Regions from separate parts of the Clostridium septicum genome, predicted to be linked through region 2. Evidence: a T-box and tRNA genes for the amino acid it is inferred to sense, from the RefSeq annotation. Region 2 holds a T-box; the other regions hold tRNA genes.
The links. A T-box is a leader RNA that pairs with one kind of tRNA and senses whether it is charged. The one in region 2 lies ahead of CP523_RS08695 (glycine--tRNA ligase), so its partner is inferred to be a tRNA-Gly.

Region 1 (3,277 bases), 610 kb from region 2:
ACAATTAGTTCATATGAAAAATATATGGAAAATAAAATAAATATTATTAAGAAAAATAAATCTAGTTTAAAAGAATATATAAATAACTTTAATAAAAGAAGTAATCCAAAAGTACAAGAAAATAAAAAGGGGGTATATAGATATTCAGGATATGATGGGAATTTAGCAGCAAAGTGGGCAAGTGAAAATTGGGATGCAGAGGAAGAATACCAAGGCAATGACTGTACAAATTTTGTATCAAAATGTTTAAAAAACGGGGGACTTCCAATGGATAAAATTTGGAGACCTGGAAGTTATGCGTGGATAAGAGTAGTAAATTTAAGAAATTGGTTAGTTAACACAGGATATGGAGTTGAGAATAAGGACAATAGTAATTTAAGTTTAGGAGATGTAGTACAGCTACATAGCAGATCAAAGGATATGTGGTCACATTCTACAATAATTACTTATATAGATGAGCAAGGGGAAATTTATGTATCTGCACATTCATATCCCTATTATAATAGACCTTTATTTTCTTATTATCCAACATATGCATATTCAAATATTAGATATTTAAGGATAAAAAGGGGTTAATAACAATGATTTGCGACATTTAGTATATTCTGACTTTTTTTTATTTTAGAACTTTAATTTTTTTATTAAAATATGTTGACAAGACATGCGTTCAGGGGTTATGATATACAACGTAATATGCATGCGGCTTTAGCTCAGCTGGATAGAGCAACGCCCTTCTAAGGCGTGGGCCAGGAGTTCGAATCTCTTAAGCCGCACCAAATAACTTTAATAAATCTTTATTAGGTTATTTAAACATTTGCGTGTTTAGCTCAGCTGGATAGAGCAACGCCCTTCTAAGGCGTGGGCCAGGAGTTCGAATCTCTTAACACGCACCACATGCTGGGATATCGCCAAGCGGTAAGGCACCGCACTTTGACTGCGGTATTCGTAGGTTCAAATCCTGCTATCCCAGCCATTAGGTTTACTAGCTCAGTCGGTAGAGCACTTGACTTTTAATCAAGGTGTCCGGGGTTCGATTCCCCGGTAAGCCACCAATTTAATGCTAAGTTACTTAATATATAACTCAGAATACCTGAGTAATTATGCGGAAGTGGCTCAATGGTAGAGCGTCACCTTGCCAAGGTGAATGTTGCGAGTTCGAGTCTCGTCTTTCGCTCCAAAAAAAGAAGTGTAAAAAATTACACTTCTTTTTTGTTTATGTTAATCTTCTAAAGATAGATTATTTTAAGCCTGATTCGTATTGTTGAACCATTCTCTTAACCATTTCTCCACCAACACTACCGCATTGTTTTGAAGATAAATCTCCGTTATAGTCAGTAAAAGGAACGCCCATTTCACTAGCTACTTCGTTTTTAAATTTTGCTAATCCATTTTTTGCTTCCGGTACTAATGTCTTTGCCATAATTAAAACCTCCTAACATTTTAACATTAAAAATTAAAATGTTTATTATTTTAATATTTGAATTTATACTACAAATTATTTTATTCCTGATTCGTATTGTTGAACCATTCTCTTAACCATTTCTCCACCAACACTACCGCATTGCTTTGAAGATAAGTTTCCGTTGTAGTCAGTGAAAGGAACTCCCATTTCGCTTGCAACTTCATTTTTAAACTTTGCTAATCCATTTTTTGCTTCTGGTACTAATGTTTTTGCCATGATAAATTCCTCCTTAAATATTCAATATTAAAATTGAATTTGTTTTAATTTTTGATCATTTAAATTAGTATTATTTTATTCCTGATTCGTATTGTTGAACCATTCTCTTAACCATTTCTCCGCCAACGCTACCGCATTGTTTTGAAGATAGGTTTCCGTTATAGTCAGTGAAAGGAACTCCCATTTCACTAGCTACTTCGTTTTTAAATTTGGCTAGTCCGTTTTTAGCTTCTGGAACTAATGTTTTTGCCATTGTACTTACCTCCTTAAAACTTTAAAAGTTTTTTATTTGCTAAGCTTTTTTGCTTTGCATTATTATATTGTGCAAATTAGTTTTTTATAAACTATAAAAATAAAACCAAAAAAGGTAAAAGTAATTTATATATACATATATTGGACAAAAACATAAATGTATTTGGCACTAATGATTAATATTAACTTAGAGTAGGGTAAATATGTATGAAAAAGGACAATTTTTAATTAAAAATTGTCCTTTTTTATAAAAATTAATATTTTTTTATTTTCAATATTCCAATTACAACAGGAATAGTTATTAATGAAGAAACTATAGCTTCTGGAATACCGTTAGATATTCCTATAGCAAGGAGTGTACCTGAAACAGCAGAAGTAGAAATTTCTCTAGCAGCTGCATATTGTTCTAAGTATAAAATGTAAGTTAAACCTAATACACCAATAGTATTTGTAAGAGTTGCTAATACTGCAGATATACCAATTGAAATGCTCTGGTTTTTTATAATATTTTTTAAAAGTTTATAAATGTAGTAAGCTACAATACCTATTAATATTCTTGGGACAAGAGCTATTATAGGATTATAAAATACAAATGAAGTAAGTGTTGGCGCAGTAAAATTTTGATACATTGAAAATAGTCCAAACATTAAACCAACAGTTGCTCCGACTATAGGCCCCTCTAAAATAGCACCTATAATAACAGGTACATGCATAATAGTAAGTCTAAATATAGGTAATGTAATAAATCCAAGGCCAGATACACCTAAAAATATAGAAATACCTGATAACATAGCTATCATTACCATCTTTCTAACATGACTTTTTGATTTCCCCATTTCAGTTGTTTTTAACATTTAATTGACCTCCGTTCTTATTCCTTTTATGGATATAATTCGGTAAAAATGATTGTTATTTTTTTAGTTCAGTTTCATTTTAGAATACCGACGATTTTATTTTAGCATATGATTAAAAACTGTAAAGAGAATTTTGATAAAAAAATATCAAATTACACAAATTTCAAAATAATGGTATTAAATTTAATGAAATCGTATTGAATAATTATTCTATTTGTTATATTATATATATAACAAATAGAATAAAAGGAGGGTGTTTTATGCTTAAAGTTGTTAATTATTCAAAAGTATATAAAGGAAATAAAAAGGCTGTAAATAATATATCTATAGAAATTGAATCAGGAGATATATTTGGATTTATAGGTCATAATGGAGCCGGGAAAACAACTACAATTAAATCAATAGTTGGAATCTTAAATTTTGATGAGGGAGAAATAATTATAGATGGTATATCTATTAAAGAGGAACCTATAAAATGCAAAAAAAATATAGC
Region 2 (3,277 bases):
AGAAGTAGATATAATTACAAATCCAGAAGTTAAGGATACTTTTATAAAGAGAGCTAAAATTATAAAGGGAATAAGAGAATTCTTAGATAATAAAGGCTTTATAGAAGTAGAGACACCAATGTTATCAACAATAGCCGGTGGAGCTTCTGCTAGGCCATTTATAACTCATCATAATACATTAGATATAGATATGTATTTAAGAATTGCTCCAGAGTTATATTTAAAAAGATGTATAGTAGCAGGATTAGAGAAAGTTTATGATCTTGGAAGAACATTTAGAAATGAAGGAATGTCAGTAAGACATAATCCAGAGTTTACTATGATAGAGTTATATCAAGCTTTTGCTGATTATAATGATATGATGGAAATAACTGAAAATATGGTTGCTTCTGTTTGTGAAAAGGTAAATGGTACAACTAAGGTTACTTACCAAGGAACAGAGATAGACTTTACACCTCCTTGGAGAAGAATAACTATGATTGATGCAGTAAAGGAACATGCAGGTGTAGACTTTAATGCAATTAAATCAAATGAAGAAGCTCAAGCTATAGCTAAAGAGAAGAACTTAGAATTCAAAAAGGATCTTAAGTATGTAACTAAGGGTGAAGTATTAAATATGTTATTTGAAGAATATGCAGAAGAGCATATGATTCAACCAACATTTATATGTGATTACCCAGTAGAAATCTCACCTTTAACTAAAAAGAAGAGAGGTAATTCAGAGTTTACAGAAAGATTTGAAGGGTTCATATTTGGTAGAGAAATATGCAATGCTTACTCAGAATTAAATGATCCAATAGTTCAAAGAGATAGATTTAATCAACAAGAAAAGGAAAGAGAACTTGGAGATGATGAAGCATACATGATAGATGAAGAATTCATGAGTGCTTTAGAAACAGGTATGCCACCAACAGGAGGATTAGGAATAGGTATAGATAGACTTATAATGTTCTTAACTGATTCAGCGTCAATAAGAGATGTTATAATGTTCCCTACGATGAAACCTCAACTAAATAAATAGGTATAAAAAGAGCTATATCAAATTGAATTAACATTTAATTTGATATAGCCTATTTTTTATTTAAAAGACAATATATAACAACATTAGTGTTTAAATTTTACTTTATCAATAAATAAAGCTTAAACATAGTATAATTAGGCAGTTGAAGGGGTTCAAGCTAGGTTATATAGTTGATTTAGTAGTATAATTTGAAAAAAAAATTAAATTTTTTTGTAAAAAGGGGTTGCTATATTATGAAATCGTGCTATAATATCTAATGTACTCAATATTCCGCGATAGCTCAACGGTGGAGCACTCGGCTGTTAACCGATAGGTTGGAGGTTCGAATCCTCTTCGCGGAGCCATTTAAATTTAATATATTGATTATAAAAATATTCCGCGATAGCTCAACGGTGGAGCACTCGGCTGTTAACCGATAGGTTGGAGGTTCGAATCCTCTTCGCGGAGCCATTTAAATTTAATATGTTGATTACAAAAAATATTCCGCGATAGCTCAATGGTGGAGCACTCGGCTGTTAACCGATAGGTTGGAGGTTCGAATCCTCTTCGCGGAGCCATTTTTTTTATTTAAAGACTTTTATAAGAGTAGATATAAAATCTGTTGTTATAAAAGTCTTTTTTATATTTTTTAGGTGGGTACAATAGTTTTTACATTATTGTTTTACTTGACATATAATGCTCTTTTGATAAAATATTATTATAAGTAAATATACATGATGATGAAGAAGAGTAATTTTAAATTTGATTTTAGAGAGACGATGGTTGGTGTGAATCGTTATTAAATTAAAATGAATGGCGCTTTTGAATGTAATGATTTAGAAAGTTGGGCTCAAGCCAAGAAGGGTGGAACCGCGGAATTGAAATTTCGTCCCTTTAGGTCTAAGGGCTTTTTTTATTTTATATTAAAACATTGGAGGTATGAAAGATGGCAGTAGAAAAGACTATGGATAAAATCGTGGCACTTTGCAAAAATAGAGGATTCATATTCCCAGGATCAGATATTTATGGTGGATTAGCAAACTCATGGGATTATGGTCCACTAGGAGTAGAATTCAAAAATAACGTTAAAAAAGCATGGTGGAAAAAATTTGTTCAAGAAAGTCCATATAATGTAGGTGTAGACTGTGCAATATTAATGAATAAAGAAGTTTGGGTAGCATCAGGACATATTGGTGGTTTTTCTGATCCATTAATGGATTGTAAAGATTGTAAGGCTAGATTTAGAGCAGATAAACTAGTTGAAGATCATATGACTGAAAATGGTGTAGAAGTAGCTTCAGCAGATGGTTGGAGTAATGAGCAATTAAAAGAATATATAGAGAAGAATAATATAGTTTGTCCTAAGTGCGGAAAAATGAACTATACAGACATTAGAAAATTTAATTTAATGTTTAAGACTTTCCAAGGTGTAACAGAAGATGCTAAAAATGAAATATACTTAAGACCAGAAACAGCTCAAGGTATATTTGTAAACTTTAAATCAGTTCAAAGAAGTTCAAGAAAAAAAGTTCCATTTGGTATAGCTCAAATAGGTAAGTCTTTTAGAAATGAAATAACACCAGGAAACTTTACTTTTAGAACGAGAGAATTTGAACAAATGGAATTAGAATTCTTCTGTAAACCAGGAACTGACTTAGAATGGTTTGGATATTGGAAAGATTACTGCTGGAAGTTCTTATTGAATTTAGGAGCTAAAGAACAGAATCTAAGAATGAGAGATCATGCTCAAGAAGAATTATCATTCTATTCAAATGCAACATCAGATATAGAATATTTATTCCCATTTGGTTGGGGAGAACTTTGGGGTATAGCAGATAGAACTGACTATGACTTAACAAAGCATCAAGAACATTCAGGTCAAGATATGAGCTATCTAGATCCGACAAACAATGAAAAATATGTACCATACGTTATAGAGCCATCATTAGGAGCTGATAGAGTTGCCTTAGCATTCTTAGTTGATGCATATGATGAAGAAGAATTAGAAGGTGGAGATATAAGAACAGTAATGCATTTACATCCAGCATTAGCTCCATATAAGGCAGCTATATTACCACTTTCAAAGAAGTTATCAGAAAAGGCCTTAGAAGTATATGAAGATTTAAGTAAAAAGTTTAATTTAGAATATGATGATGCAGGAAGTATCGGTAAAAGATATAGAAGACAAGATGAAATTGGTACCCCTTATTGTATAACAATAGATTTTGAAACTTTAGAGGATAATGCTGTAACTATAAGAGATAGAGATACAATGAA
Region 3 (3,277 bases), 140 kb from region 2:
CAGTGACCTGAAACTTTAAATAAATCATTTTTTGACATTGAAGGAGTTTTAGTTAGTACATAACCTCTTTTATCCTCTTCATCTTCAACCCATCTTTGTAGAGTTTGAATTATTTTAGCTCCCTTAGGCATTATTAAAGGAAGTCCTTGCCCAACATTTTCATCAGTTGTGAATATTCCAAGTTCTCTTCCAAGTTTATTATGGTCTCTTTTCTTAGCTTCTTCTAAAGCTTCTAAATAAGCATCTAAATCAGATTTCTTTAAGAAAGCAGTTCCATAAACTCTTGAAAGCATTTTATTCTTTTCGTCACCCTTCCAATAAGCTCCTGCACTTCTTATAAGTTTAATTGCTTTAACAGACTTTAATGACATTATATGAGGACCAGCACATAAATCAGTAAAGTCACCAATTTTATAGAATGAAATAACTTCATCTTTTCCCAAATCATTAATTAATTCAATTTTATAAGGCTCATTAGCTTCTTCCATAAGCTTTAAAGCTTCAGTTCTTGAAAGTTCAAATCTTTCTATTGGAGGATTTTCTTTTATTATTTTTCTCATTTCATCTTCAATTTTAACTAAATCCTCAGAAGTGAAAGATTTTTCTAAGTCAAAATCATAATAGAATCCATTATCTATTGAAGGGCCTATTGCTAACTTAGCATTAGGGAATAGTCTTTTAACTGCATAAGCTAATACATGAGAAATGCTATGTCTTAAAGCAGCTTTACCTTCTTTAGAGTCAAAAGTGCAAATAGCAAGATCAGAGTCTTTATTAACTATGTAACGTAAATCTACAACTTCTCCATTAACTATTCCACAACAAGCATTTCTAGCTAAACCTTCACTAATGGATTTAGCTATATCAAGAACTGAAACTCCAGCTTCAAATTCTTTAACTGAAGCATCTTTTAAAGTAATTTTAATCATAATAGTTTTCTCCTCTCAAAACGTAATTTATTATAAACAAAATAATAATTTAATAAATAAAAAAAGCTCTCATCACAATTTCTACATAAATAATAATATATAGAAAAGGGACGAGAGCAAAAACTTCCCGCGGTTCCACCCTTAATTACCTAATAAAATAGGCCACTTAAGTAATTATCGTAACGTGATAAAACGGACTTTATTAGAGTCACTCAGAGGTGGTTTTCAACTAAGTTCATATAAGAATACTTACACCAAGTGTATTCTCTCTCTGGAAATGAAGGATTAGTTTACTCTTCTCTTCAACGTATTTTTTTATTATTTGCTATTAATTATAATGATATAAAATATTAATGTCAACATATAAATAAAAGGATAATTAGTTAATTTCCATCTTGATTTTCTTTTATGTATTTTATATAATTAATATATAAGATAAGCAGATGTGGCGAAATTGGCAGACGCACTAGACTTAGGATCTAGCGCCATTGGCGTGGGGGTTCGACTCCCTTCATCTGCACCAAATTATATATAATTTGCGGAAGTGACTCAACGGTAGAGTGTCACCTTGCCAAGGTGAAAGTTGCGGGTTCGAATCCCGTCTTCCGCTCCAAAAAAGTAACACAATTAATTGTGTTACTTTTTTTGTTGTAATAAATTTTTAAAATAATGAAAAGTGGTAATTAAAGTCTCTCTATATTGAATAATAAGCTAATTTTTAGCTAATATTAATATTATTAAATAAACGTTCAAGTTCAAGTTCATCTAACATAGAATGGAAATAAAGTTTTCCACCCATAAGGTTTTTAATAATTTCATCTTTAAGATAACCTTCTTTATATAGCTTAAGATTTTTAATTAATCTTTTAAGAGAGCAACTAGGTAATCTTAAGATTTCTAGAAGTTCTTTTGCATTATAGTGATCTTTTGGAAGAAGCTTGTACAGTTTATCCTGTAATTCGAGTTTGTACTTTAAATCAGTTTCAATGCAATTATGAGGACCATTTTTTCCTCTGTGATGAAGGTTACAAAGATATTTATAATTTAAATCAAAATCGTATCCACCTTCATGTTTGTGGACTATATGATGAATATCTGCTGGTGCGCCGCAAATTTCACAGTGGTACAAAGCAAAGCCTCCTTTTATACTATCCTTATATAAATTATAAGGGAAAAATAGTTGAATTTCAAAGGTATTAACAGGAAGTTTTCAGAATGTTTATTCATAAAAATGATTTTTAATAACCTTTAATACGCGATGAAATAACTTGAAAAGATGGTACGTTATACTATATAATATATTATATAGTAGAAAGAAAGGTGATAAAGGTGAGACATAATTACAACTCTTTTGACTACTGGGAAAATCTTATAAGTGAGAACAAAACGATAAGAGGACATATGTTTATGGATACACCCCCAACAGATAAGAGCCTTTACATTCACACATTAATTTACTCTAGGAATAATGGTCTAAATAATATATGGAGCTATTTTCCAGATGAAAAAGCATTATTGGGGTATATTCAATATTCCTTTTTACAGGAAGCTTTTTATAAGTGGATCTATGGTAAAGATAGACTAATTTTAAAAGTACCAAATATATCAGTTGAAAAAATAATAAAAGATGCAGAAGTTAGCAAGAAAATAACTAAAGAAGAATCTGTTAAAATGACAAAGCAATTACAAATGTTGAAGAAGTGTTGGGATTTACCAACTGGAAAAGTCCTTCCCGAAATATTAAAATTCGTTAGAGAGTTTAATAGAACGTGGTATGGAGATCAGACAGAATTTTTATATATAAAGATATTTAAAAATGCAGAAGAGTTAGGTGAATTTGTAATTTCATCTAGTTATATGACTTCAACAGAAAGTGAATTTGAAGAACGTGTCAGCGTGAATACAGAAAAGTGGCTAGAAATTTGTAGAAATGCAGTAGAAGATAAAAGTATAGGTGAGAAATTTAAAGATATTTTATTGAAATCTCTCACAGAAGTTATTTAGAATATTAAAAAAACTATTGACAGTAATTATTATGTATATTATAATAATTACTGTCAGTAAGACATGCGGGTGTAGCTCAATGGTAGAGCCCTTGCCTTCCAAGCAAGTTACGTGAGTTCGATTCTCATCACCCGCTCCATATGCGTTATTAGCTCAGTTGGTAGAGCACCTGACTCTTAATCAGGGTGTCCCGGGTTCGAATCCCTGATGACGCACCATTAAAGATTAGCATAAGCTAATCTTTTTTTATTTTTCAATTTAATGTTTTATTATATTAGTAATATATTAACTAGATTTTAAATATAATATATAAATATAATTTTTATATTGACAGATTAGTATTA

Region 1: it has a tRNA-Gly gene. The T-box ahead of CP523_RS08695 (glycine--tRNA ligase) is inferred to sense a tRNA for this amino acid. The anticodon was not compared.
Region 3: it has a tRNA-Gly gene. The T-box ahead of CP523_RS08695 (glycine--tRNA ligase) is inferred to sense a tRNA for this amino acid. The anticodon was not compared.

What each region holds. Positions count from the first base shown of each region.
Region 1 is NZ_CP023671.1:2,559,593-2,562,869, forward strand. Features, by position in the region: gene CP523_RS11745 (amidase domain-containing protein) at 1-576, shown strand, start outside; tRNA gene CP523_RS11750 (tRNA-Arg) at 700-776, shown strand; tRNA gene CP523_RS11755 (tRNA-Arg) at 817-893, shown strand; tRNA gene CP523_RS11760 (tRNA-Gln) at 899-973, shown strand; tRNA gene CP523_RS11765 (tRNA-Lys) at 977-1,052, shown strand; tRNA gene CP523_RS11770 (tRNA-Gly) at 1,103-1,177, shown strand; gene CP523_RS11775 (alpha/beta-type small acid-soluble spore protein) at 1,238-1,420, opposite strand; gene CP523_RS11780 (alpha/beta-type small acid-soluble spore protein) at 1,496-1,678, opposite strand; gene CP523_RS11785 (alpha/beta-type small acid-soluble spore protein) at 1,749-1,931, opposite strand; gene CP523_RS11790 (ECF transporter S component) at 2,185-2,784, opposite strand; gene CP523_RS11795 (ABC transporter ATP-binding protein) at 3,045-3,277, shown strand, end outside.
Region 2 is NZ_CP023671.1:1,950,238-1,953,514, forward strand. Features, by position in the region: gene lysS (lysine--tRNA ligase) at 1-1,021, shown strand, start outside; tRNA gene CP523_RS08680 (tRNA-Asn) at 1,291-1,365, shown strand; tRNA gene CP523_RS08685 (tRNA-Asn) at 1,397-1,471, shown strand; tRNA gene CP523_RS08690 (tRNA-Asn) at 1,504-1,578, shown strand; T-box leader at 1,729-1,897, shown strand; gene CP523_RS08695 (glycine--tRNA ligase) at 1,947-3,277, shown strand, end outside.
Region 3 is NZ_CP023671.1:2,094,135-2,097,411, forward strand. Features, by position in the region: gene thrS (threonine--tRNA ligase) at 1-929, opposite strand, end outside; T-box leader at 1,033-1,244, opposite strand; tRNA gene CP523_RS09480 (tRNA-Leu) at 1,369-1,452, shown strand; tRNA gene CP523_RS09485 (tRNA-Gly) at 1,468-1,542, shown strand; gene CP523_RS09490 (hypothetical protein) at 1,648-2,058, opposite strand; gene CP523_RS09495 (hypothetical protein) at 2,259-2,933, shown strand; tRNA gene CP523_RS09500 (tRNA-Gly) at 2,999-3,072, shown strand; tRNA gene CP523_RS09505 (tRNA-Lys) at 3,076-3,151, shown strand.